One region of the Acidovorax sp. FG27 genome, then DNA from elsewhere that is predicted to be linked to it. Evidence: riboswitches for the same ligand, from Rfam matches in the RefSeq annotation. Region 1 holds a riboswitch; each other region holds the start of a gene.
The links. Region 1 has a riboswitch for cobalamin ahead of ABWV53_RS10535 (TonB-dependent receptor domain-containing protein). Riboswitches for the same ligand answer to the same signal wherever they lie in the genome.

Region 1 (7,718 bases):
GTTCGGGTCGATGCCGCCGCCCACCTGCGGCAGGCGTTGCACGGATGCGGGCCAGTTGGAATAGCGGTCCACGCCGACCAGGCGGTGGCACTGGTCGAGGGCGCAGACGGTTTCCGTCAGGGAGGGGAGGAGGCTGACGATGCGGTCGGGGGGCTTGGGGAAGGATTGGGTGCGGCCTCGGGCGTCGGTGATGTCGGCTGCGTGGGCAGTGAGGGATGCAGCCAGCGCCAGCGCTGCGCAGAGGAAACGGTGGATGGCGTTCATGGGTGGTGGTGTGGTTGTTTGGGCTCGGGGACCTGCATCGGTCGCTGCTGTGGGGTTGCTTTCCGGGGCCGGGATGTGCGCCCGGCGGCGCACTCACTTTCTTTCGTTTCGCCGAAAGAAAGTAAGCAAAGAAAGGGCGACCCCCAGTCTGCGACCCCTTCGCTGGCGCTACGGGGCAACCTGCGTCGGAGCACTTGCGGGGTGCCGCCGCAGAACTCACTTCGCGCTGGCGCGCTCCGTTCAAACAGCTGCGGCGAGTCAGAGCACGAGGCATGCGCGCTCCGACGCGCATGCGCACCCCGCAAGCGCCCCGCCGCAGGCGCAGCCAGCAGGGGTGGGACAGCCCGATCCGGGCCGTCGCTGCGCTCGGCCCCCAACGCGCAGGCGCTGCGCGCCGCGAAGGCCAGGCCGAGCGCAGCGATGGCCCGAGTGGCTCCCCATTCCCTTCTGTGCGTGCCGAGAAGCGCAGGGCGGCGGGTGCGTGCGTGTGCCGAAGGACACACGCACTTCGTGCTCTGACTTGCCGCAGCTGTCTGAACGGAGCGCGCCAGCGCGCAGTGAGTTCTGCGGCAGCACCCGCCGACCGAGCATCGCAGGTTGCCCGTAGCGAAGCGAAGGGACACGCACAGCAGGGTCGCCCTTTCTTTGGTGACTTTCTTTCGGCGAAACGAAAGAAAGTTACTCGCCCGCCGGGGCGAATTCCCGGCTCCGGGAAGCAACCGCTCAGCACGTTCCAGCACCGCCCCCACAGCGCACCCAGGCTTCGACAAGCTCAGCCCGAACGGCCAGAGGCGAACCCTCAGCACTGCGCAAAAGACGGCAGCAACCAAAGCAGACCCCACCATCACCCCTTCAGCCGAAGCGCCAACCCCGCCACCACCAACGTCACCCTCTCACACACCTCCCCCACCCTCTGATTCACCCTCCCCAACTCATCCACGAACGCCCTCACCTCCCGCCCCATCGGAATCACCCCCAACCCGATCTCATTGCCCACCAGCACCACCGGCCCCGGCGCGTTCAAAATCGCTACCAAAAACATAGCAACCTGCGCTTGATAATCAAGCGCCAGAGCCCGATTCGGTTCGGATTCCGCGCCCGCAGCAACGTCCACCGGCATCAGCCAGTTCGTCAGCCACAGCGTCAGGCAATCCACGACGATCAACGTCCGCGCATCGGAATGCCGCGCCAGCGCGCCGGCCAGGTCACGCAGCTCTTCCAGCGTGGCCAGGCCGGGCACGCGCTCGGCCCGATCGCGCTGGTGGCGGGCGATGCGCTCGCGCATCTCGTCGTCCCAGGGCTGGCCGGTGGCGATCAGCAGCGCGCGGTGGTGGTCGGGCGATGCCGCCAACCAGTCGCGTGCGATCAGCTCGGCCCGTCGCGACTTGCCGCTCTTTTGCCCGCCGAGGATGAATTCGGACCGGAACGATGGCGGCGGCGGAGAAAGAGGCGATGCGGCAGCGGACATGGCGGTCATGCAGCGCTGAAGAGCGCTGCCGTGGCACGCGGGTTCGAGGCAAACCAGGCGTGGAAATAGCTGGCCTGCACGCTGCCGTGGCGGTAGAGCGCCTCGCCCGGCGCGCCGCCCTCGGGTGCATGGGGCCGGGTGGTGCGGGCGCGCACGGCGGCGGAGCTGTCGCAGGTGGAATAGTGGAAGGTGTGGCCGCGCAGCACCTGGCCGTCCGCCACCTCGAGCTGCTGCGGCCCGAGCGCGGCCAGGCGGCGCTGCACGGTCACATGGCCCGGCAGCAGGCCCCAGAGCGGCAGGCGGCGGCCGTCCTGCAGGGTGATCGATTCGAAGAGCGCCATCATGCCGCCGCATTCTGCCCACACGGCCCGGCCGGCGGCGACATGGTCGCGCAGGCTCTGCTGCATGCCGGTGTTGGCGGCCAGCGCCTCGGCGTGCAGCTCGGGGTAACCGCCGGGCAGCCAGACGGCGTCGCAGGGCGGCAAGGCCGGGTCCTGCAGCGGCGAGAAGCGCACCACGCGCGCGCCCAGGCGCTCCAGCGTCTGCAGATTGGCGTCGTAGACGAAGCAGAAGGCGGCATCGCCGCCGACGGCAACGGTGCGGCCGGCGAGCAGCGCGGGCGTGGGCGGGGCGTCCTCGGGCGGGGCGGCGAATTCGGCGCACCAGCGCCGCCGCAGCGCATCCGCGTCCATCCGGCCCAGCGGCGTGGCGGCCAGCGCATCGGCGGCGGCGTCCAGGCGCTGCAGGGCGTCGGGCAGCTCGTGCGCGGCGACCAGGCCCAGGTGGCGCTCGGGCAGCAGGCGCGGCCCGCCTTCGCCCGCCGCCGGGGCCACGCGGGGCAGCGCGCCCAGCCAGTCGGCCGCATCGTTCAGGCCCGCGCGCAGCAGGCCGGCATGGCGCTCGGTGGCCACGCGGTTGGCCAACACGCCCGCCCACGGCAGGCCGTCGCGGTAGTGGCGCAGGCCGTGCACGATGGCGCCCAGCGTGCCGCCCATGGCCGAGGCATCGACCACGGCCAGCACCGGAATGCCGAAGTGCATGGCCAGGTCCGCCACCGAGCGTTCGCCGTCGAACAAGCCCATCACGCCTTCGATGAGCAGCAGGTCGGCGTCCTGCGCGGCCGCGTGCAGCCGGCGCGCGCAGTCGGCGGCGCCGGTCATCCACAGGTCGAGCTGGTGCACGGGCGCGCCGCTGGCCAGCTGGTGCCAGTGCGGGTCGAGGAAGTCGGGCCCGCACTTGAAGACGCGCACGCGCCGCCCCTGGCGGGCATGCAGCCGCGCCAGCGCGGCGGTGACGGTGGTCTTGCCCTGGCCCGAGGCCGGGGCGGCGATGACGAGGGCCGGGCAGCGGACGCTGCCGTCCGCCGCACGCCCCGCATCGCCCCGGCGCGTCGAGGGCGCGTCGTTCGCCTGCATGGGCGTCAGGCCGCTCGGCCGGCTGCGGCCATCATCACTGCGGCATCCACTTCAGCCCCACGTAGAGCGTGCGCCCTTCGGTGCCATAGGTGCGCGCCGTCTCGTAGCGCTTGTCGCCCAGGTTGTCCACGCGGGCGAGGACGGTGAAGTCGCGCGCCACGCGGGTGCTGGCGTAGAGGTTGACCAGCCCGTAGCCGCCCAGCACGTTGGTGTTGGCGGCTTCGTTGAAGCGGCGGCCCGAGGCCTGCACCTCGGCGCCCCAGGTCCAGCCGGCCAGCTCGGTGTCGGCGCCCAGCGAGGCATGGCGCTTGGCGCGGCGGGCCAGCTGGCGGCCGGTGTCCAGGTCGCGCGGGTCCTGCCAGTCGATGGAGCCGCGCAGGTTCACGCCCGCCATGCGGTGCGAGCCCGACAGCGTGACGCCGCTGTATTCGGCCCGGCCGATGCTTTCGTAGCAGCCTAAGGTGCTGGCGCAATTGCCGGGCGCGCCGAAGTTGATGAGGTTGCGCACGCGGTTGCGATACGCCACCACGCCCACGCTGCTGTCGCCTTCGGTCCAGCGCAGGCCGGCCTCGATGTTGCGGCCCGACTCGGGCTGCAGCGTGGAGACGCCGTATTCGCTGAAGCGCTGGTACAGCGTGGGCGCGCGGAACGAGGTGCCCGCCGAGACGGTGGCGCGCCACTGCGGCGCCAGGGCCAGGCCGTAGGCCAGGCTGCCGGTGCTCTTGCCGCCGAACTCGCTGTCGTCGTCGCGGCGCAGGTTGGCCTGCAGCGAATGCGCGCCCACCGCGACGCCGTAGCCCAGCGCCAGCGCGTTCTGCGAGCGCTCGCCGTGCAGCTCGGTCGCCCCGGCGAACGCGGCCGGGTTGCGCAGCTCGTCCTCGCGGCGCTCCAGGGCGGCCGTGAAGAGGTGCGCGCCCAGGCGCCATTCGTTCTGCAAGAGGTAGTTGCGCAGCGTGGTTTCGGTCTCGTAGAAGCTGGGCGTGGTGCGGTATTCGCTGCGCGAGGTGGTGGCCTGCAGGCGCGTGGTGTAGGTGTCGGTCCAGCGCGCCGCCCACGACAGCCCGCCCGTGCGCAGCTGGTGGTGGTTGCGGTCGTCCGCCGTGCGGCTGCTGTCGTACTGCGACTCGAGGTTGCTGGCCAGCAGCGTGCCCTCGATGCGGTGGCGTGCGTCGATCTGCAGGCCCACCCGGGCGTTGCCCGTGGTGCGGCGGTAGCCGTCGTCGTCCGGATTGGCGGTGGGGATGGGGCGGGCGTTGAAACCGTCGCTTCGCTCGTGCGAGATGCCCAGCGAATAGTCCACCATGCCGGCGCCGCCGCTCACGCCCGCCTGCGCGGTGCGCGTGCCGTGGCTGCCCAGGCCCACTTGCGCATACGGCGCGGGCTTGCCCTCGCCCTTCTTCGTGAAGAGCTGGATCACGCCGCCGATGGCGTCGGAGCCGTAGACGGCCGCCGCCGGGCCGCGCAGCACTTCGATGCGGTCGATCTGCGCCAGCGGAATCTGCTCCCACATCGCGCCACCGGTGGTCTGCGAATCGACCCGCACGCCGTCGATGTAGACGGCGGTGAAGCGCGATTCGGCGCCGCGCAGGAACACGCTGCCGCTGCTGCCCTGCCCGCCGTTGCGCGAAATCTCCACGCCCGGCAGGCGGGCCAGAACGTCCATCACGCCCACGGCGCCGCTGCGCTCGATGGTGTCGCGGTCGACGATGGAGACGTCCGCCACCAGGTCGGCGAGCGGGCGTTCCACGCGGGTGGCGGTCACCACGGTGTCGCGCAGCTGGGGCGCGGTGGCGGCTTGCGCCAGCAGGGTTTGCGAGGCGGCGGGCCAGGCGGCGCCCACGGCGAGGGGCAGCGCGGCGAGGCGCAGGAAACGGAAGCGGGTTGTCATGACGAGGTGTGCACAGGAAGATTCACCCTGACCGGCCTCCCCGCCGGTCCTTGGGCATCACGGCCGCCCGCGCCATCGAAGGCGTGGGCGGCCACCGTGTTGGCCGGTATCCGGGCTGGCGACGCGCCCTCCCATCGCCTTCCCAGGCGCTTGTTCAACGCGCCCAGTGGCATGTGGATGGAGAGAGGGAACCACCGCGGGCATCCGTTCGGACACCCTGGCGTGGTTCGGTCGCTGACCGTTGCGGGGGCAGCGCAGGCTCGGCGCGCTCCCGGTGGGGGCGCCTCCCTGCTTCCCGTTGAACTGCGGCATGCGAACCATGCAGCGAGCACCAACCCCATGATTTTAGGCGACGCCGGCATCGCCCCCGCCAACCCCCGCACGCGGGTGACTGGTTTGTTCATCGTTGCCGCGAGGGCCCCAGGCCGGCGCAACCCTACAATCGCACGCTCTATGGCAAACACCTCCTCCATCGATGACATCGCCGAGCGGGTCGAGCGGCTGCTGACCAGGCATGCCGAACTCCAGCGCACCAACGCATTGCTGGCCCAGCAGGTGATGGACCTGACCCAGGAACGCGATTCGCTCAAGTCCCGCCTGAACGCGGCGCGGGCGCGCGTCGATGCCCTGCTCGACCGCCTGCCGGCCACGCCCGACACGAAAGAAGACGCACCATGAAGCAGATCGAGGTCCGCATCCTGCAGCAAAGCTATCTGCTGACCTGCCCGCAAGGGCATGAGCAGCGCCTGCTGGACGCCGTGGAGCGCGTGGACAGCGCCATGACGCGCATCCGCGATGCCGGCAAGGTGCGGGCCCGCGAGCGCATCGCCGTGCTGGCGGCGTTGAACCTGGCGTTCGAGGTGTCGGACCGCGAGGCGGCGCGCCAGGAGGCCGCTGGGAGCGCCGCCGAACAACCCGTCCCTCCGGCGGACTCTGTGCAAGTGGAGGCTGCGGCGCCCCTGCCGGGCCCGGCGGCGCCGGCCCCCGGCCTGTTCGACCAGGGCGCATTGCCGCTGGACGACGGCCCCGCCCGGCACGCGGCCACCGAGGCGCAGGCCGACACGCAGCAGCGCATCGACGCCCTGCTGCAGCGGCTGGACCACGCGCTGGACGGCGGCGCCCGCGTCTGAGAACGTGTTTACGATCTGAGGGCGGGGGCGCTTATGCTCCTGATGGCCGCATCCGGCAAGCGCTGCGCAATCGCCAACACCGGCCGCGCGGGTTTTGCCGTCGCGGCCTTTGCGCCGAGCCTACAATGACCTCGTCTGCGGTGCTGCCGGGCTTTATATTTCCTTGAACCAATGCTCTTTGAGCACGGGCTTGGTACATCGCCCGGTGAGCGTGATCATCTCGCGTCAGATGAACCCAACGCCTGGCTGCCCTCGCCCCCCTGAACCCCCGGTTCAGGATGACGGCTCGGTGGCATTCGCAGACACCTTGTTTCTTTGCACGACACCCGCCTGACGCCGGCCAGGGTCTCGTGCAGACCCCTCTCTCCCTCTTACCCTCTCCCCCAGCGCTCCGTCAGGGCGACGCCCGGTTCGCCGGTGCCGGCGACCAGGCCGCGTGCTGGTGGCTGGCGATGAGGGCGCGCAGCTGCGGTGCCGGCAGCCCCGGGGCGCACAGGAAGCCCTGGAAGTGCTGGCAGCCCATCTGCTCCAGCGCCGCCCGCTGGGCCGCCGTTTCCACCCCCTCGGCGATCACCTCGATGTGCAGCGCCCGGCCCATGCTGGTGATCGCGCTCACGATGGCGCGGTCGCCCTCGTCGTCCGGCAGACCGCGCACGAAAGACTGGTCGATCTTGAGCTTGTGGATGGCCAGCTTCTTCAGGTAGGCCAGGCTCGAATAGCCGGTGCCGAAATCGTCGATGGCGAGGCCTATGCCCAGGCCCGCCAGCGTGAGCAGGCGCTGCTCCGTCTCCTGCGCGTCCTGCAGCAGGATGGTCTCGGTCAGCTCCAGCTCCAGCAAGGTGGCGGGCAGGCGGTGGCGCTCCAGCAGTGCGACCAGGCGGTCCACGAAGTCCGGTTGGCGGAATTCCAGCGCGGACACGTTCACCGCCACCACCAGCGGCGTGCCCGAGCGCAGCCAGCCCGCGGCTTCCTCGATCGCCTGCTCCATCACCCACGCGCCCAGGGTGACGATGAAACCGGACTCTTCTGCCAGCGGAATGAACACGCCGGGCGACACCGCGCCGAATTCCGGGCTGCTCCAGCGCGCCAGCGCCTCGGCCCCCACGATGCGGCCGGAGGCCATGGACACCTGCGGCTGGTAATGCACCGCCATCTGCCCCAGGCCCAGCGCCTGGCGCATGCCGTGCTCCATCTTCATGCGGGCCAGCAGATTGGCGTTCATCTGCGGCTGGTAGAAGCCGTAGTTGCCCCGACCACGCTCCTTCACGCGGTACATGGCCGTATCCGCCTGCTTGACGAGCTCGTCGAGCGTGCGGCCGTCCTGCGGATAGAGGGCCACCCCGATGCTGCACTGGATGGAAAAGCCCATCGCATCGAGCACGAAGGGCCGCAGCATGTCGTCGAGGATGCGGCGCGCCACGCACTCGGCCACGCCGGCATCGCCGCCGTGCAGGTAGATCACGAATTCGTCGCCGCCCAGGCGGCAGAGCATGTCGGTATGCCGCAGGCACGACTGCAGGCGCTCGGCCACCAGCTTCAACACCCGGTCGCCG
Region 2 (7,718 bases), on a different contig from region 1:
ACCACGAGGGCCGGCCGCACGCCCTCCTCGCGGATCAGGCGCACCAGTTCGATGAGCGCCGTGGGTGCGTTGCCGATGCCGACGACGGCGCCCTGCAGCAGCCCCTGCCGGTGCGCCTTGCGCATGGCCTGCACGGCGCGGGTCGTGTCCTCGGCCTGGGCCTGGGCGATCACGTCGGCGTCGCTGATGAACTGGTGCGTGCGCATGCCGAAGTGCGCCAGCCGCGGCTGCGACAGGCCCGAGCAGATCATCTCCACGTCGGCCACCACGGGCGCGCCGCCGCGCAGCATGGCGGCGATGCCGGCCTCCGCCGCATCGGGGTGGAAATCGGTCAGGCCGTTGAATTCGAAATCGGCGTTGGCGTGGATCATGCGGCGCACGATGGGCCACTGCTGCGCCGTGTAGGCATGCGGGCCGGCCTCGGCGTCGATGATGGCGAAGCTGTCGTGCTCGATGGCCTGGCCGGCGCGCGTGAGCTGTTCGGTGACGGTGTTGACCGTGCTCATGCGGCGGCTCCGGCCGGTTGGGGGGCGGCGTGGCCGGGATGGGCGTGATCGTGGCCATGGTCATGCGAATGCCCGTGGTCGTGTCCATGCGCGTGATCGTGTCCATGGCTGTGCCCGTGGTCGTGCGCGTGATCTGCACCTGCCGCCGCGATGGCCACAGGCGCATGCGCATGCGTGTGCTCATGGCTGTGCCCATGCCCCAGGTCGTGCGCGATCTCGCGGTACTTGCAGCCGTCGCACGGCAGGCGGCTGTCGGGCAGACCCGCCTGCAGGTCGGCCACGCGCTGCTCCAGCAGCTCGAAGATCTCGCGCTCCATGCCGAAGTGGCCCGACTGCGCGAAGCGCAGCTGCGGATACTGCACGCGCAGGTGCTCCACCTGCCGGGCTATGCGCTGCATCAGCGTGCCGGTGTAGAGGTAGTAGGGCAGCACCACGATCTGCTTCATGCCCAGCAGCGCCTGGCGCTGCACCACGCGCTCCAGGCGCGGCCAGGTGATGCCGGTGAAGGCGATCTCCACCAACTCGTGGTGGCTGTCCTCCTGCAGCCAGCGCGCCATCTTGGCGACGTCGCCATTGGCCTGCCGGTCGGACGAGCCCCGGCCCAGCAGCACGATGCCGGTGGTTGTGGGGTCGGGCATGTCCAGCTTCTGCATGCAGCGGCGCAGCTGGCGCTGCAGGATGGTGAGGATGGGCTCGCAGGCCGTCAGGTGCGGGCCGTAGAGGAATTCGACGCCCGGGCAGTGTTCTCGCGCATGCTCGATGGCTTCGGGGATTTCCATCTTCACGTGGCCGGCCGCGTTCAGGATGAGCGGCAGCACCAGCACGCGGCTGCTGCCCTTGGCGGCCATCAGCAGGCCATCGTGCAGGCCGGGTGGCGCGAATTCGATGAAGCAGACCTCGATGCGCCAGCCCGGCTGGCGCTCGCGCCACTGGCGCACGAAGGCGTGGATCTCGTCGTTGCCTTCTGGCTCGCGCGAGCCGTGGCCGATCAGGAGGATGGTGGTGGTCATGGGGCGGTCGGTGCGTGGGGTTCTTCGGGGGCCTCGGGCGCAGCGTTGGCTGCGGCCGGCTGGCTGGCGCGGCGGAAGCGGTGGGTGAAGCTTGCGTCGTAGAGCTTGGACTTGGCAAGCTCCTGCCATTGGCGCGCGCCCAGCGTGGGGCTGGCGATCACCATGGCCTGGCTGACGATGCCGGCGGCGCGGCAGCGCTCGCGGATGTCGGCCAGCGTGCCGCGCACGATGACCTCCTCGCCCGGCCAGCTGGCCTTGTGCACGACCAGCATGGGCGCGTCGTCCGCCCAGCCCGCCTCGCGCAGGCCGGCCTGCACCTTGTGCAGCAGCGTGATCGACAGAAAGATGCAGAGCGTGCAGTGGTGGCGGCCCAGCTCGGCCAGCGATTCGCCGGGCGGCATGGGCGTGCGGCCTTCCACGCGGGTGAAGATCACGCTCTGGGTGACCTCGGGCAGGGTGAAGCTCTCCACGGCGGCGGCGGCCGAGGCCATGGCCGACGACACGCCCGGCACCACGCGCACCGGCACGCCGGCGGCGTCCAGCGGCTGCACCACCTCGATCAGCGCGCCGTAGAGCGCCGGGTCGCCGGTCTGCAGGCGGATCACGGTCTCGTGCTTGTGCGCCTGCAGGATGAGCCAGGCGGCCATCTGCTCCAGCGTCATGTCCTTGCTGTCGGCGATGACGCAGCCGGGCGGCGCCCAGCGGGTGGCGGCCTCGTTGACCAGCGAGCCCGCGAACAGGATGGCCCCGGCGCGCTCGATGAGGGCGCGGCCTTTCACGGTGACGAGCTCGGGGTCGCCCGGCCCGGCGCCGACGAACCAGACGGTGCCCGGGGCGGTCATGGGCGGCAGGGCGCGAAAAGCGGCGCGCGCGCAAGGAAAACTGGCATGGGAAAGAACCGACAGGAATGCGTGTGCCCGGACTCCTGCCTCCCCGCAGGTTCCGTGAAATGGGCGCCGCCGCCCCGGCTCTCCTCCATCCTGTGACGGACAAAAAAGCCGGTGGCTGCGACGCCCCCTGTCGGCCGGTATCCGGGCTGGCGACGCTGCGATGGGCCCTTCCCAAAAGGCGCTGGGCCTTTCAGTGGGCGTGTGTTCCATGCAGGGTGAAGCCGGCGGTGCCGTCTTCGTCGCTGTACCGTTGCGGGGGCAGCCCAGGTTGGGGAACGTTCCTTGGCGGACGCTCCCTCCCTGGTTCCCGTTTAACTGCTCGGCCGCAATGGCCTTGCGAGCACCAACGGGGGTGAGTATAGGCCGGTGGGTGCCCGTGGCTGAAAGTGACGAGCCGTTGAGGGCTCCAGCGCTTGATCCATCAGCGCATGCAGCTATCAAAACAGTAGCACCATGCCCGGCGCCAACGAAAAGACCCGGCCAGGGCCGGGTCCGTTCGGTGCAGCCGGCGCGCCAGCAATGGCTGCGCGCCGGGGGCGGCGTTCAGCGCGAGAGCGCGTCCTGCGTGGCCGCGTCCAGGCGGCCCGTCACCGCGATGCCCTTGTCCTTCTGGAATTCGCGCAAGGCCTTGGTCGTGCGCGGGCCGGCCGCGCCGTCCGGCGTGCCCACGTTGTAGCCCAGCGCGGAGAGGCGCTCCTGTGCCTGCCGCATGGACATCGAGGCGCCCGCCTTGGTCTGCGAGGGCGCAGCTCCCCCGTCCACGCCCAGGCGCCCGCCGCCGCCCAGGCCCTGGCCCTGCACGCTCTGCGCCTTGTAGTTGCGCAGCGCCACGACCATCTGGTTGTATGCGTCCATGAAGGCGGCCGTCAGCACCTTGCCCTGCGCGGTGTTCTGGTAGCCGCCCAGCGAGCCGCCGGCCGATCCGCCAAAGAGGCTGCCGAAGCCCGCGAAGTCGCTCTTGGACGCACTGCCCTCGGAGGCGGAGACCTGCACGCCCGAGCGGTTGTCCACCAGGGTCAGCATGGCGCTCGCCTCGCGCGTCTTCATGCTGCCGCCGATGGCGGCGATGGCGGCGCCGCGCCCGCCGCCCAGCAGGCCCCCCAGGGCGCCGCCGATGCCGCCCGCGTCGGAATTGGAGAAGATGATCTCGGGCGAGAGGCCATAGTCGGAGGCGACCATCTGGCCCTGGCCGAAGTTGCTGCCCCCGCGCATCTCGCCGGAGCCCATCAGCTGGCGCTCGCGGTCCATGGCGCGCATGCCGGAGGCGCTGCGCTCGACGACGACGAAGCAGTTGGACTGCTGGATCAGCAGGCGCAGCAGGTTGGCGGTGGGCGGCAGCTTGTATTCGTTGCGCAGGATGGTGTACCAGCCCGCGTCCTGGTTCTCCACGAGGGAGACGGTGCCGAGAGGCGCGGCGCACTTTTGCAGCTCGCTGCTCTCGCCGGAGGCGCTGGCGCCGCCGGCAGCGCCGGTGGCGACGGTCTTGGCGTCGGGGCTGCCCATGCGCATGTTGGTGGTCTCGCAGCCGGCCAGCAGCAGGGCGGCGGCGCAGGCCGTGGCCAGCAGAGGGAGGGTGTGCATCTTCCGGGTCATGTTCGATTCCTCTCGGTGTCGTTGGAGTGTCGGTGTGAAAGGCGGTGCCGGGCAGCCGCCATGCCCTGCAAGCGGGCGAAGCGCGGCGGCATCATAGCGCCGGGCCTGACCGGCCCCAAGGCCCGCGCGTTCAGGCTTCGGGCGCGCCGATGCGGTAGAGCCACACCGGCTTGGCGCCGGCCTCGCCCCGCAGGCAGGCGTCCGCCGCCCGGCCGGGCACCTCGAATTCCAGACTCGCGAGCCAGCTGCCCGGCGCCATGTCCACCCCGGCCTTGGCGGCGGCGCGTTCCATGCTTTCCGGCCGCTGGAAGAGGTAGACAAGCGCATAGCCGCCCCAGTCGGCCGCCCAGATGTCGCCACGCCGCACCCGCGCCCAGGGGCAGCGCAGCGCGCACAGGGCCCGCAGCGGCCAGCTCCACTCCAGCCCGTGCAGGCGCGTCTGCGGGTAGGCCTGGCGCAATGCGATCAACCCGTCGCCCAGGCCGCAGCCGGCGTCCAGCACGGGCGCATCGGGCGGCAAAGGGGCCAGCGCGGCCAGGCCCTGCAGCGCGCCGCGCGGGGTGGGAAAGAGCGGCGCGTCGCGCCAGGCATTGAGCGGATAGACCAGCAGCAGCAGGGCCAGCGGCACCAGCCAGGCCCAGGCCGGCACGCCGGCGGCCGTGCCGGTGAGCACGAGCGACAGCGGAAACCCCGCCGCGATCAGCCCGCGCCGCCACCAACCCTGCCCCAGCAGGCTGGCCGCCGTGCCCAGGGCGCAGGCCAGCGCCAGCGCGACGGCGGCGGGCAGCCAGCGCTGCAGCCCCGCGTAGGCCAGCCAGGCGGCGCCCCAGGCCAGCAGGGCGGGCAGCGGCCAGGGCAGCCAGCGGTTCATGGCCGGGAGTGCCCGGGCAGGCGGAAAGGCATGGGCAGGAGGCGGTCGCGGTGAAGGTGCATTCCCAGTGACCGGTCAGGCGATGGGCTCGGCAGGTGCTTCGGTGCGCTGCATTCTAGTGAGGGGAACTCTGGCATTTCGCCGGGAGGCTCTGGTGCGGTTGTCCGCTTGCATCAAGGGCCTGCCTTTTTTTCTCAGGACGGGCGATAGAAAATGCGCCGCATCCCTTAATCTGGCTTCGACTTGAACATCCTCCCAACGTTGTCACTGATATAGGGCAGTGCGAGAGCAACCCCCCAACTCGCGGTGGCAACAAGCGTTAAAGCCTGAGCCCAGGACGAACTAATAAATACCATGTGACTGCTTAGTATGAGAACCAGAAAACAACCAGCGGTAATGAGGTTGAGCATCGGCGCCCACGACAAAAATCTCATGGACCCATAGAGCCCTGCGATCGCGCCCAAGATCGTGAGGGCCAGAAAAAGGATCGTTTCGCCATCGAGCGGAGTCGGTAGTCTTCCTTTGTAAGAATCTGGAAGCAGATCGAAAATCGCATCCAACCGAGCCGAAAGATTGAAAAGGATGAAGGACATGGCAACGATTACTCGGTACTGGTTTTTTGTCATGTATTCACCTTGCGTTATGCAATTTGCTGGCAACTTTAACGGTGTCGTACAGTCGTCACGCCAGAAAAGCTCCGGATTATTGATGCCATGACAAATCACTACATTTGTAGGTGATGGCGCATCACCCCCAGGGCGCCCGGGTGAGCGAAGCAGAAGCCGCAGGAAACGGTCGGGAGGGAAATATCCTCGAACGATCGTTCATGCCACAGGCTGATTCGCTTCTTCAAAGCGGCTCAAGGCACTGGGTACAGCAGTTCGGACGAGCGCGGTACGCCCCGATCCGGCGAATCACGTCAGAAGAATGGCCCGAGACGCCCTTGGCGCGGCACATTCCCAAGGTCGGCTTCTTGCTGACAGGCTGCGGCGCGGCTGTCCGCCCCGGCGTACGCGCCACTCCGCCCACAATCGACTGCACAGCCACCGGACCGCCCCTGTGACATTCCCCCTCCTTCGCCCCGCCTTGCCGATGACTCGCTCGCATCGCACACTCCGCATGCGGGCATCCCAGTCGTCCGCGGCGTCGTGCTCCGTGCATGACTGACCCCGCCGTTCCATCCGCGAGAGGCGCCGGTCGCCTGATCGGCGCGGCGCTCTTCAGCCTCGCCTGCGGCCTGCTCGTCGGCTACCTGGGCGGCTGGGTGCCGGTGCCGCCGCGCTGGGACCCGCTGGCCGCGCTGGACGTGGCCGAGACGCCGAACCTGCTGACGCCGTTCAAGATGCGCCGCGCACGCGCCGATCCGGACCAGTGCCTGGCGGCGCTGAAAAGTGCCGGCCTGCGCTTTTCCCCCGTGTCCGACCGCGCGCCGGTGCAGGGCTGCGGCTTTACGAACGCCGTGCGGCTGGAGTCGGGCCACCGCGTGCAGTTGAGCAGTGCCACGGTGCTCAGCTGCCGTACGGCGCTGTCGTTCGCGCTCTGGGAGCGGCACGACCTGCAGGCCGCCGCCCGCGCCGAGCTGGGCCAGGAGGTGCGCCGCATCGAACACCTGGGCAGCTACGCCTGCCGCAACGTGAACACCGGCGACGGGCGCGGCACCGGCCGCCGCAGCCGCCATGCCACGGCCGATGCGCTGGACGTGAGCGGGTTCACGCTGGCCAATGGCCGGCGCATCCAGCTGCTGCGTGATGCCCCCCAGCCGTGGGACGACGCCCAGGCGCTGCAGCGCGACCCGGTCGCCCGGTTTCTGCACGCCGCGCAAGCGGGCGCCTGCCGCCGCTTCGACGGCACGCTGGGCCCGGGCTACAACCGGGTGCACCGCGACCATTTCCACCTGGAAACGGGCGGCTGGCCGATCTGCCGCTGATGCGATTGCGGCGTCGGCCGACTTGGGCGGCGGGGCGCCCTGCTGCACCATGCAGGAGATCCGTTCGTATCTCCTTCCCGCCATCTCCCGCATCGGAACACCATGGACTTCAAGGACTACTACAGCGCTCTGGGCGTGGACCGCAAGGCGACGGCCGACGAAGTGCGCAAGGCCTATCGCAAGCTGGCCCGCAAGTACCATCCCGACGTCAGCCAGGAGGCCGACGCCGAGGCCAGGATGAAGGACGTCAACGAGGCCTACGAGGTGCTGCACGACGCCGAAAAGCGCGCCGCCTACGACGCCCTGGCCGACCGGGTGGCGAGCGGAGCGGCGCACGGTTCGGCGGGCCGCTCGGCGGGCACGCAGGGCTTCACACCGCCGCCCGGCTGGGACGAGGGCTTCGACTTCAGCCGTGCCCGCCATGGCGGCACCGCCGGCCCGGCCGACGATGCGGATTTCAGCGACTTCTTTTCGTCCCTGTTCGGCGCGGCCCAGCGCCGCCAGGCCCAGCAGCGCCAGCCACGCATGCGGGGCGACGACCAGCATGCGGCCATCGAGGTGGACCTGCCCACCAGCCTGCGCGGCGGCGAACACACCTTGCAGCTGCAGGCGATGGAGCTGGACGATGACGGCCAGCCCCACCTGGTGCAGCGCACGCTGCAGGTGAAGATTCCGCCCGGCGTGCGGCCGGGCCAGCTGATCCGGCTGGCCGGCCAGGGCCTGCCCGGGCACGGCGGCGAGCCGGCGGGCGACCTGTTCCTGGAGCTGCGCCTCACGCCCGATGCGCGCTGGCGGGTCGAGGGCCACGACGTGACCATGAAGCTGCCGGTGACGCCCAGCGAGGCCGCGCTGGGCGCGCAGGTGCGGGTGCCGCTGCCCAATGGCGACGAGGTGGAGGTCACCGTGCCGCCCGGCTCCCGG
Region 3 (7,718 bases), on a different contig from region 1:
GCCAGATCCTGGCCGAGCAGCAGCAGATCGCGGACACCTTCTTCGAGCTGAAGCTGATCCCGAAAAAGCTCAACCTGCTGCACGCGGCGCCGGTCGACCTGGCCTGACCTGCGCACCCCACCCGAGCCCGCTATCTGGAGACCGCCATGGCCGACCCGCATCGCTCCACCGCCTTCAACGCCGCCGCCCAGGTGCTTTGCATCACCGCCCGGGCCTGGGGCGTTCAGCTGCCTGCCGGCTCCCGCGCGACGGCACCCGCCCGCCGCCTGACCGACCGGCTGACGGCCTACCGCGACCGCCGCGCCGCCAGCCCTTCGCGGCTGCGGCTGTCGGCGCACGGCTTCGACATCTCTTACTGACACCGACGCGCCCGGGCGCCCCAAGACCTTCGAGGAGATTCCCCCATGCAGATGTTCTGGTTCATTCCCACGCACGGCGACAGCCGCTACCTGGGCACGGCCGAAGGCGGCCGCGCCCTGAGTTTCGACTACCTCAAGCAGGTGGCCGTCGCCGCCGACAGCCTGGGCTACGAGGGCGTGCTCATTCCCACGGGCCGCTCCTGCGAGGACCCGTGGGTGATCGCCTCCAGCCTGATCGGCGCCACCCAGCGGCTGAAGTTCCTGGTCGCCGTGCGGCCCGGCCTGCACCAGCCCAGCCTGGCCGCACGCATGGCCGCCAGCTTCGACCGGCTCTCGGGCGGGCGGCTGCTCATCAACCTGGTGACGGGCGGCGACCGCGTGGAGCTGGAGGGCGACGGCGTGTTCCTGGACCACGCCAGGCGCTACGAGCAGGCGGCGGAGTTCCTGCGCATCTGGCGCGAGATCCTGGCGCGCAGCCATGAAGGCGGCACGCTGGACTTCGACGGCGAGCACCTTTCGGTCAAGGGCGCCAAGCTGCTCTTTCCGCCGCTGCAAAAGCCGTATCCGCCGGTGTATTTCGGCGGGTCTTCTGAACCCGCGCATGCGCTGGCGGCCGAGCAGGTCGACGCCTACCTGACCTGGGGCGAGCCCCCGGCCGAGGTCGCCAGGAAGGTGGCCGACGTGCGCGAGCGCGCCGCCCGCCTGGGCCGCACGGTGAAGTTCGGCATCCGCCTGCACGTGGTCGTGCGCGAGACCGAGGCCGCCGCCTGGGCCGCCGCCGAGGACCTCATCAGCCGCGTGAAGGACGAGACCGTCGTGCAGGCCCAGGCCGTGTTCGCCCGCATGGATTCCGAGGGCCAGCGCCGCATGGCCGCGCTGCACCAGGGCGGCGCGAAGCGCAGCCGTGCCGACCTGGAGATCAGCCCCAACCTGTGGGCCGGTGTGGGCCTGGTGCGCGGCGGCGCGGGCACGGCGCTGGTGGGCGATCCGCAGACGGTGGCGGACCGCATCCAGGAATACGCCGCCCTGGGCATAGACACCTTCGTGATGTCCGGCTACCCGCATCTGGAAGAGGCCTACCGCTTCGCGGAGCTGGTCTTCCCGCTGCTGCCGCTGGCGGTGCGGGAGCGGCTGGCGGGGGGCAACCCGCTGGGCCCCTTCGGCGAGACGGTGGGCAACCAGTACGCGCCACGCGCCTCGCAGAGCTGACGGCCCGGCGAAGAAGAAAGAAAGACGAGACGGCCCCCGGGCCGAGGAGGAAGAAACGACATGGCGATCCATTCCATCAACCACGTGCAGTTGCCGTTCCCGGCCGGTGCCGAGGGGCAGATCCGCAACTTCTACAGCGCGCTGCTGGGCCTGACCGAGCTGCGCCATGCGGCCACCGGCACGGCGCTGCATTTCGCGGCCGGCGCCCAGCGCATCGAGCTGGTGCCCACCGACCGCTGGGCCGCCGTGCCCGCCGCGTCGCACCTGGCCTTCGAGGTGGACAACCTGCCCGAGCTGCGCGGCCGGCTGCTGGAGGCCGAGTTGCCGCTGGTGGAGAACCGCGCGCTGCCTGGCTACCTGCGCTTCTACGTGAAGGACCCGGCGGGCAACCAGCTCGAATTCCTGGAGCCCGACACCGAGCAGGAGTGGCCGGTATGACCGCGCCCGCCCTCCGCGAGCTGCAGGTGTCGCCCCTGCCCGAGGCGCTGGAGGCGCCCGCCAGCGGCGCGCTGGCCGCCGCTGCACGGCGCGCACTTGCCACCTTGTGGCAGCTGCTGCTGCCCTGGCTGGTGCCCGTGGCGCTGGTGGCGGGCTGGCAGGTGGCTTCGGCCCTGGGCTGGCTGTCGTCCCGCGTGCTGCCAGCGCCGTCCGACGTGCTGCTGGCCGGCTGGCAGCTGGCCGTGTCGGGCGAGCTGTGGACACACGTGAAGATCAGCGCGGCCCGGGCGCTGGCGGGCCTGGCCATCGGCGGCGGGCTGGGGCTGGCGCTGGGGCTGCTGACGGGTTCCGTGCGCACCGCTCAGACCCTGCTGGACTCGACCATCCAGATGGTGCGCAACATTCCGGCGCTGGCGCTGATCCCGATGGTGATCCTGTGGTTCGGCATCGACGAATCGGCCAAGGTGTTCCTCATCGCCGTGTCGGTGTTCTTTCCGATCTATCTCAACACCTTCCACGGCATCCGCAACGTCGACCCGCAACTGATCGAGATGGGCCGCACCTACGGGCTCGGGCGATGGCAGCTCTACCGCCAGATCATCCTGCCGGGCGCGCTGTCGTCCATCCTGGTCGGCCTGCGCTTCTCGCTGGGCTTGATGTGGGTGATCCTGATCGTGGCGGAAACCATCTCGGCGCAGTCCGGCATCGGCTACCTGACCATGAACGCCCGCGAATTCCTGCAGACCGACATCGTGCTGGTGGGCATCCTGCTCTACGCGCTCCTGGGCAAGCTGGCCGATCTGCTGGCGCGGGGGCTGGAGCGCTGGTGGCTGCGCTGGCACCCGGGCTACCAGTCGAAGTGAAAGAAAAGGCCACATCACCATGACCGACACCTCTCTTGCCCACCCACCGGCCGCTGCGGCCGCACGCGCCCCGGGCGGCGTGCGGCTGCATGCGCGGGGCCTGCACAAGCGCTACGGCCAGCGCGAGGTGCTGCGCGATGCGCAGCTCGCCATCGAGCCGGGCGAATTCGTCGCCATCGTGGGCCGCAGCGGCTGCGGCAAGAGCACGCTGCTGCGCCTGGTCGCGGGGCTGGAGGCCCCCAGCGGCGGCACGCTCACCACAGACGGCCAGGACGTGCGCGGCCTGCATGCCGACACGCGCATCATGTTCCAGGAGGCGCGCCTCCTGCCCTGGCGCCGCGTGCTGGACAACGTCACCCTCGGCCTGCCCGACGCGCTGCGCGACCGGGGCCGCGAGGTGCTGGCCCAGGTGGGCCTGGCCGAGCGCGAGGGCGAATGGCCGGCGCGCCTGTCGGGCGGCCAGCGCCAGCGCGTGGCCCTGGCGCGGGCGCTGGTGCACCAGCCGCGCCTCTTGCTGCTGGACGAGCCGCTGGGCGCGCTGGACGCGCTCACCCGCATCGAGATGCACCGCCTGATCGAAGGCCTGTGGCTGCGCCACCGCTTCACCGCGCTGCTGGTCACGCACGACGTGCAGGAGGCCGTGGCCCTGGCCGACAGGGTGATCCTCATCGAGGACGGCCGCATCGCGCTGGACGAGCGCATCGCCCTGGCGCGGCCCCGGTCGCAGGGCGACGCCGCGTTCGCCGCGCTCGAGAAACGCATCCTCGACCGCGTGCTGCAAAAGCCCGCGCCGGGTGACGCCGCCGGCCCGCAGGCGGCCGACGCGCTCTGGCCCGGCGTGCCGGCCCATGGCCTGCGCTGGGCGGTCTAGTTCCTTGCACCCGTTTCCATCCACACCGTTTGTTTTTTCAACAGGAGTCCACCATGTCCATCCAAGCCATCAACGTCCGCAACCAGTTCAAGGGCAAGGTCCGCGAGATCGTGCGCGGCGACGTCGTCTCCGAGGTCGATGTCGAAACGCCCTGGGGCATCGTCACCTCGGTCATCACCACCCGCTCGGTGGACGAGCTGGGCCTGGGCGTGGGCTCGGACGTGGTGGCGCTGGTGAAGTCCACCGAGGTGTCGATCGCCAAGCTGTGAACGCAGCATTTGGCATCGAATCGGCCGTCAGCGCTTGTCCTGCAAGCGCCTGATGCTATATAAATAATAGCAATCGAAGGCGGGCCGATCCATCCGGCCCGCTACCGCCGGCGCGCCTTGCCGCAGTCGGCACACCGGCCATAGAGCGTCAGCTCATGGCGCTCCACCGTGAACCCCTTGGGCGCCAGATCCAGCAGGTCGCCCGGGCACTGGTGCACGTCGAACACCCGCGAACACACCGTGCACTGGAAGTGGTGGTGGTGGTCATGCGCGGCCGACTCGTAGCGCGGGCTCTCGCCCGGCAGGTTCACCACCTGCACCGCGCCGTCCTCCACCAGCGCCTTGATGTTGCGGTAGACCGTCGCCAGACCCAGTCCCTCCACGCTTTCGCGGGCGCTTTCCAGCACTTCCTGGGGCGTCAGGGGCCGGTGCGCCGCCTCGATGGCGGCCTGGATGGCGGTGCGTTGCCTGGTGGATCGTTCCATGGATGCGGGTGCGCTGGAGTCGCGGGCTGATGGGCGGGAAGAAGCAGGAATTATCGGGCGCTCATGCGAGCCGAAGCGGCCGCGTCCAAAAGACGCAGTGACTCGGCTGATTGATATTGATAATGCATTATCATATGCGCCATGCTCCCCCCGAGCTCCTCATGCCCCTAGAATCGCCGCGTTGGTGCTCGCAGCGTGGTTCGCACGCCGCAGTTCAACGGGAAGCAGGGAAGCACCACCGAACAGGAAAGTGCCGCGCCTGCGCTGCCCCCGCAACGGTCAACGGATGGGGCGCTCCTCGGGGCGCTCCGATCTCCTCGCCCACAGCCACTGGATGCCTTGAACAAGCACCTGGGAAGGCTCGGGGGGATTCATCCGCCAGCCCGGATACCGGCCAACAAGAGGTGCTGCTCCTTCGGGAACGGTGCCGTGACGCTCACGTGCTGGCGGGTGGCTGGCGCAGGGCCTATGTGTCTTCCATCGATCGTATGCATCACTCGTCTCGCTTCGCGCGGGTGGCCGTGTGGCCCCTGGCCCTGGCCGCCGCATTTCCGCTGTGCGCGCAAACCACCCCATCGACCCTGCCCGACGTCGTCGTCACCGGCACGGCCTTGCCACCCGATTCCACGGCCCCGCTCGAGCAGACCGCCACAAGCGCGTCGCGGCTCGGGCTCTCGGTGCGCGAGACGCCCGCGTCCATCGACGTGGTGCCCGCGGCGGTGCTGGCCGAGCGCGGCCTGCGCACCGTGACCCAGGCCGCCCAGGCGGCCACCGGCGTGCTGGCGGGCGACTTCCCGGCCGAGCCCAGCGCGTTCTCGATGCGCGGCTTCGCCAACAGCCAGCTCAACACGCTCTACAACGGCATCAAGGTCGGCCCGCCGAACATGACCTCGCGCGTGATGGACACGGCCAACCTGGAGCGCGTCGAGTTCCTCAAGGGCGCGGCCTCGCTGATGTCGGGCGAGGGCGCCACCGGCGGCGCGGTCAATTTCGTCACCAAGGCCCCGCACCAGGGGCCGGTGCGCACCGAGGTGAACACCTCGGCCGGCTCGTTCGGCGACCGCCGCGTGTCGATCGGCTCGGGCGGCACCACGGCCTGGAAGGACCTGGACTATCGGCTGGACGCCAGCGCGTCGAACGGCGACGGCTTCATCGACGACACCGGCCAGCGCAACCGGCATCTGTCGGGCGGTCTCGACTGGCGGGCCGCGCCGGGCGTGAAGCTCTTCGTCGCCGGCGAAGCCAAGCGCGACAGCGGCAGCAGCTACTGGGGCACGCCTCTGGTGTCCGCTGGCGCACCCGGCGTGCAGCCGCGTGGCGGCATCGTCTCGGGCAGCTACACGTCGGGCTTCAACGGCAGCGCCATGGGGCCGGTGGCCATCGACGGGCGCACGCTGCGCACCAACTACAACGTGCAGGACAACCGCAACGAAGCGCGTGAAACCTGGCTGCGCGCGGGCGGCGAATGGCAGGCGAGCGACGCCGTGGTGCTGCGCAGCCAGTTCTGGCGCTACACGGCCGACCGGACCTGGCTCAACAACGAGATCAGCGCGTTCAATGCGGCCACCGGCCTCGTGGACCGCGAACGCTTCTACGTGGCGCAGGACCAGACCAGCTGGGGCAACAAGACCGAAGCGCAGTGGGACGCCCGCCTGGGCGGCCTGGACAACCGCCTGGTCGCCGCCTTCGAGCACAGCCACCTCCAGCTGGACCGCCCCGGCGCCGCCAACTTCCCTGGCGACAGCGTGAGCCTGGTGGACCCCGCGCGCGGCAGCTACGGGCGCCTCACCACCCAGCTGCAGACCACCGCCATCCGCAACACCGCGCTGGCGCTGGAAGACCGGCTGCGCGTGGCGCCCACCGTCGCGCTCATCGGCGGGCTGCGCCATGAACGCATCGCGCTGGACAGAAGCTCCGCCAACACCGCCGGCGTGCAGCGCGCGGGCTTTCCGTACGAGAAGACCTGGAACCCCACCACCGGCCGCATCGGCCTGACCTGGGACGCGGCGCCCGGCACCACCGTCTACGGCCAGTACGGCACGGCGGCGGACGTGGCGGCCAACAACATCTTCTTGCTGGGCGCCACCCAGCCGCTGGACCTGACCCGCACGCGCAATGCCGAGGTCGGCGTGAAGCAGTCGTTCTGGCAGCAGCGCGGCGAATGGACGCTGGCTTACTACGACACCGAGCGCCGCAACGTCTACGCCGCGCAGGGCGGCCAGCAGCTGGCGCAGGCCGGCGCGCTGAAGTCACGCGGCGTCGAGGCCTCGCTTGCGCTGCGGCCCGATGCGCACTGGAGCCTCTGGTCCAACCTGGCGCTGAACCGGGCGCGCTACGAAGGCTACCTGCAGGCCGACGGCACGTCGTTCTCCGGCAACCAGCCGCCCAACGCGCCGCGATGGGTCGCCAATGCCGGCGTGGGCTACCGCTTCGTGGCCGGAGTGCCCATGCAGCTGTCGGCGTCTGTGCGCCGCGTGGGCGAGCGCTTCCACAGCGACACCAACACCGTGCGCCTGAACGGCTACACCGTGTTCGACGCGGCGCTGGCGGTGGACGTGGCGCGCGGCGTGCAGCTCACCCTGCGCGGGCGCAACCTGGGCAACCGCGCCTATGCGGCATGGGCCGATCCGTTCTACCCCGACCAGATCCTGCTGGGTGCCCCGCGCAGCTACGAGCTGGCGTTGCGCTGGACGCTCTGAGCGCAGTCGCCCAACCATGACGCTGCCCACTCCGGTGCTGCAACTGCAGGGCGCCGCCTTCCGCACGCCGGAGGGCAGGGCGCTGATCGCGCCCATCGACGCCATCGTCCGGCCGGGCGAATGCGTGGCCCTGGTCGGCCCCAACGGGGCGGGCAAGAGCACGCTGCTGAAACTGCTGGCCGCCCGCCTGGCGCCCACCGAGGGCGCGGTGCGCCTGCTGGGGCGCGACTTGGCCGACTGGCCCGCCGCCGCGCGCGCCCGCCACGTGGCGCTGCTGAGCCAGGCCGAGGCGGTGGAGGGCGGCCTGCGCGTGCGCGACTACGTGGCCTTCGGCCGGCTGCCGCATCGGCACGGCGCCAGCCGCGCCGAACACGACGCGGCCGTGGAACATGCCCTGCGCACCTGCGCCGTGCACGGCCTGGCCGGGCGGGCGCTGGCCACGCTGTCGGGCGGCGAGCGCCAGCGCGTGCACCTGGCGCGGGCGCTGGCCCAGCAGCCCACGCTGCTGCTGCTGGACGAACCCAC

Region 2: it holds a riboswitch for cobalamin, as region 1 does, so the genes downstream of both, cobM (precorrin-4 C(11)-methyltransferase) here and ABWV53_RS10535 (TonB-dependent receptor domain-containing protein) in region 1, are expected to answer to the same signal.
Region 3: it holds a riboswitch for cobalamin, as region 1 does, so the genes downstream of both, ABWV53_RS14795 (TonB-dependent receptor) here and ABWV53_RS10535 (TonB-dependent receptor domain-containing protein) in region 1, are expected to answer to the same signal.

The regions. Positions count from the first base shown of each region.
Region 1 is NZ_BAABVY010000009.1:783,748-791,465, forward strand. It holds gene ABWV53_RS10520 (ABC transporter substrate-binding protein) at 1-264, opposite strand, end outside; gene ABWV53_RS10525 (bifunctional adenosylcobinamide kinase/adenosylcobinamide-phosphate guanylyltransferase) at 1,109-1,732, opposite strand; gene ABWV53_RS10530 (cobyrinic acid a,c-diamide synthase CobB) at 1,738-3,147, opposite strand; gene ABWV53_RS10535 (TonB-dependent receptor domain-containing protein) at 3,182-5,035, opposite strand; cobalamin riboswitch at 5,120-5,386, opposite strand; gene ABWV53_RS10540 (DUF904 domain-containing protein) at 5,489-5,713, shown strand; gene ABWV53_RS10545 (cell division protein ZapA) at 5,710-6,165, shown strand; gene ABWV53_RS10550 (sensor domain-containing protein) at 6,560-7,718, opposite strand, start outside.
Region 2 is NZ_BAABVY010000008.1:199,353-207,070, forward strand. It holds gene ABWV53_RS06040 (precorrin-8X methylmutase) at 1-506, opposite strand, end outside; gene ABWV53_RS06045 (sirohydrochlorin chelatase) at 503-1,516, opposite strand; gene cobM (precorrin-4 C(11)-methyltransferase) at 1,513-2,358, opposite strand; cobalamin riboswitch at 2,522-2,769, opposite strand; gene ABWV53_RS06055 (peptidoglycan-binding protein) at 2,950-3,999, opposite strand; gene ABWV53_RS06060 (class I SAM-dependent methyltransferase) at 4,130-4,870, opposite strand; gene ABWV53_RS06065 (hypothetical protein) at 5,098-5,463, opposite strand; gene ABWV53_RS06070 (extensin-like domain-containing protein) at 6,030-6,797, shown strand; gene ABWV53_RS06075 (DnaJ C-terminal domain-containing protein) at 6,900-7,718, shown strand, end outside.
Region 3 is NZ_BAABVY010000010.1:192,044-199,761, forward strand. It holds gene ABWV53_RS14755 (sulfonate ABC transporter substrate-binding protein) at 1-107, shown strand, start outside; gene ABWV53_RS14760 (hypothetical protein) at 147-359, shown strand; gene ssuD (FMNH2-dependent alkanesulfonate monooxygenase) at 405-1,568, shown strand; gene ABWV53_RS14770 (VOC family protein) at 1,629-2,006, shown strand; gene ssuC (aliphatic sulfonate ABC transporter permease SsuC) at 2,003-2,869, shown strand; gene ABWV53_RS14780 (ATP-binding cassette domain-containing protein) at 2,889-3,740, shown strand; gene ABWV53_RS14785 (TOBE domain-containing protein) at 3,794-4,009, shown strand; gene ABWV53_RS14790 (Fur family transcriptional regulator) at 4,111-4,494, opposite strand; cobalamin riboswitch at 4,660-4,907, shown strand; gene ABWV53_RS14795 (TonB-dependent receptor) at 4,983-7,193, shown strand; gene ABWV53_RS14800 (ABC transporter ATP-binding protein) at 7,210-7,718, shown strand, end outside.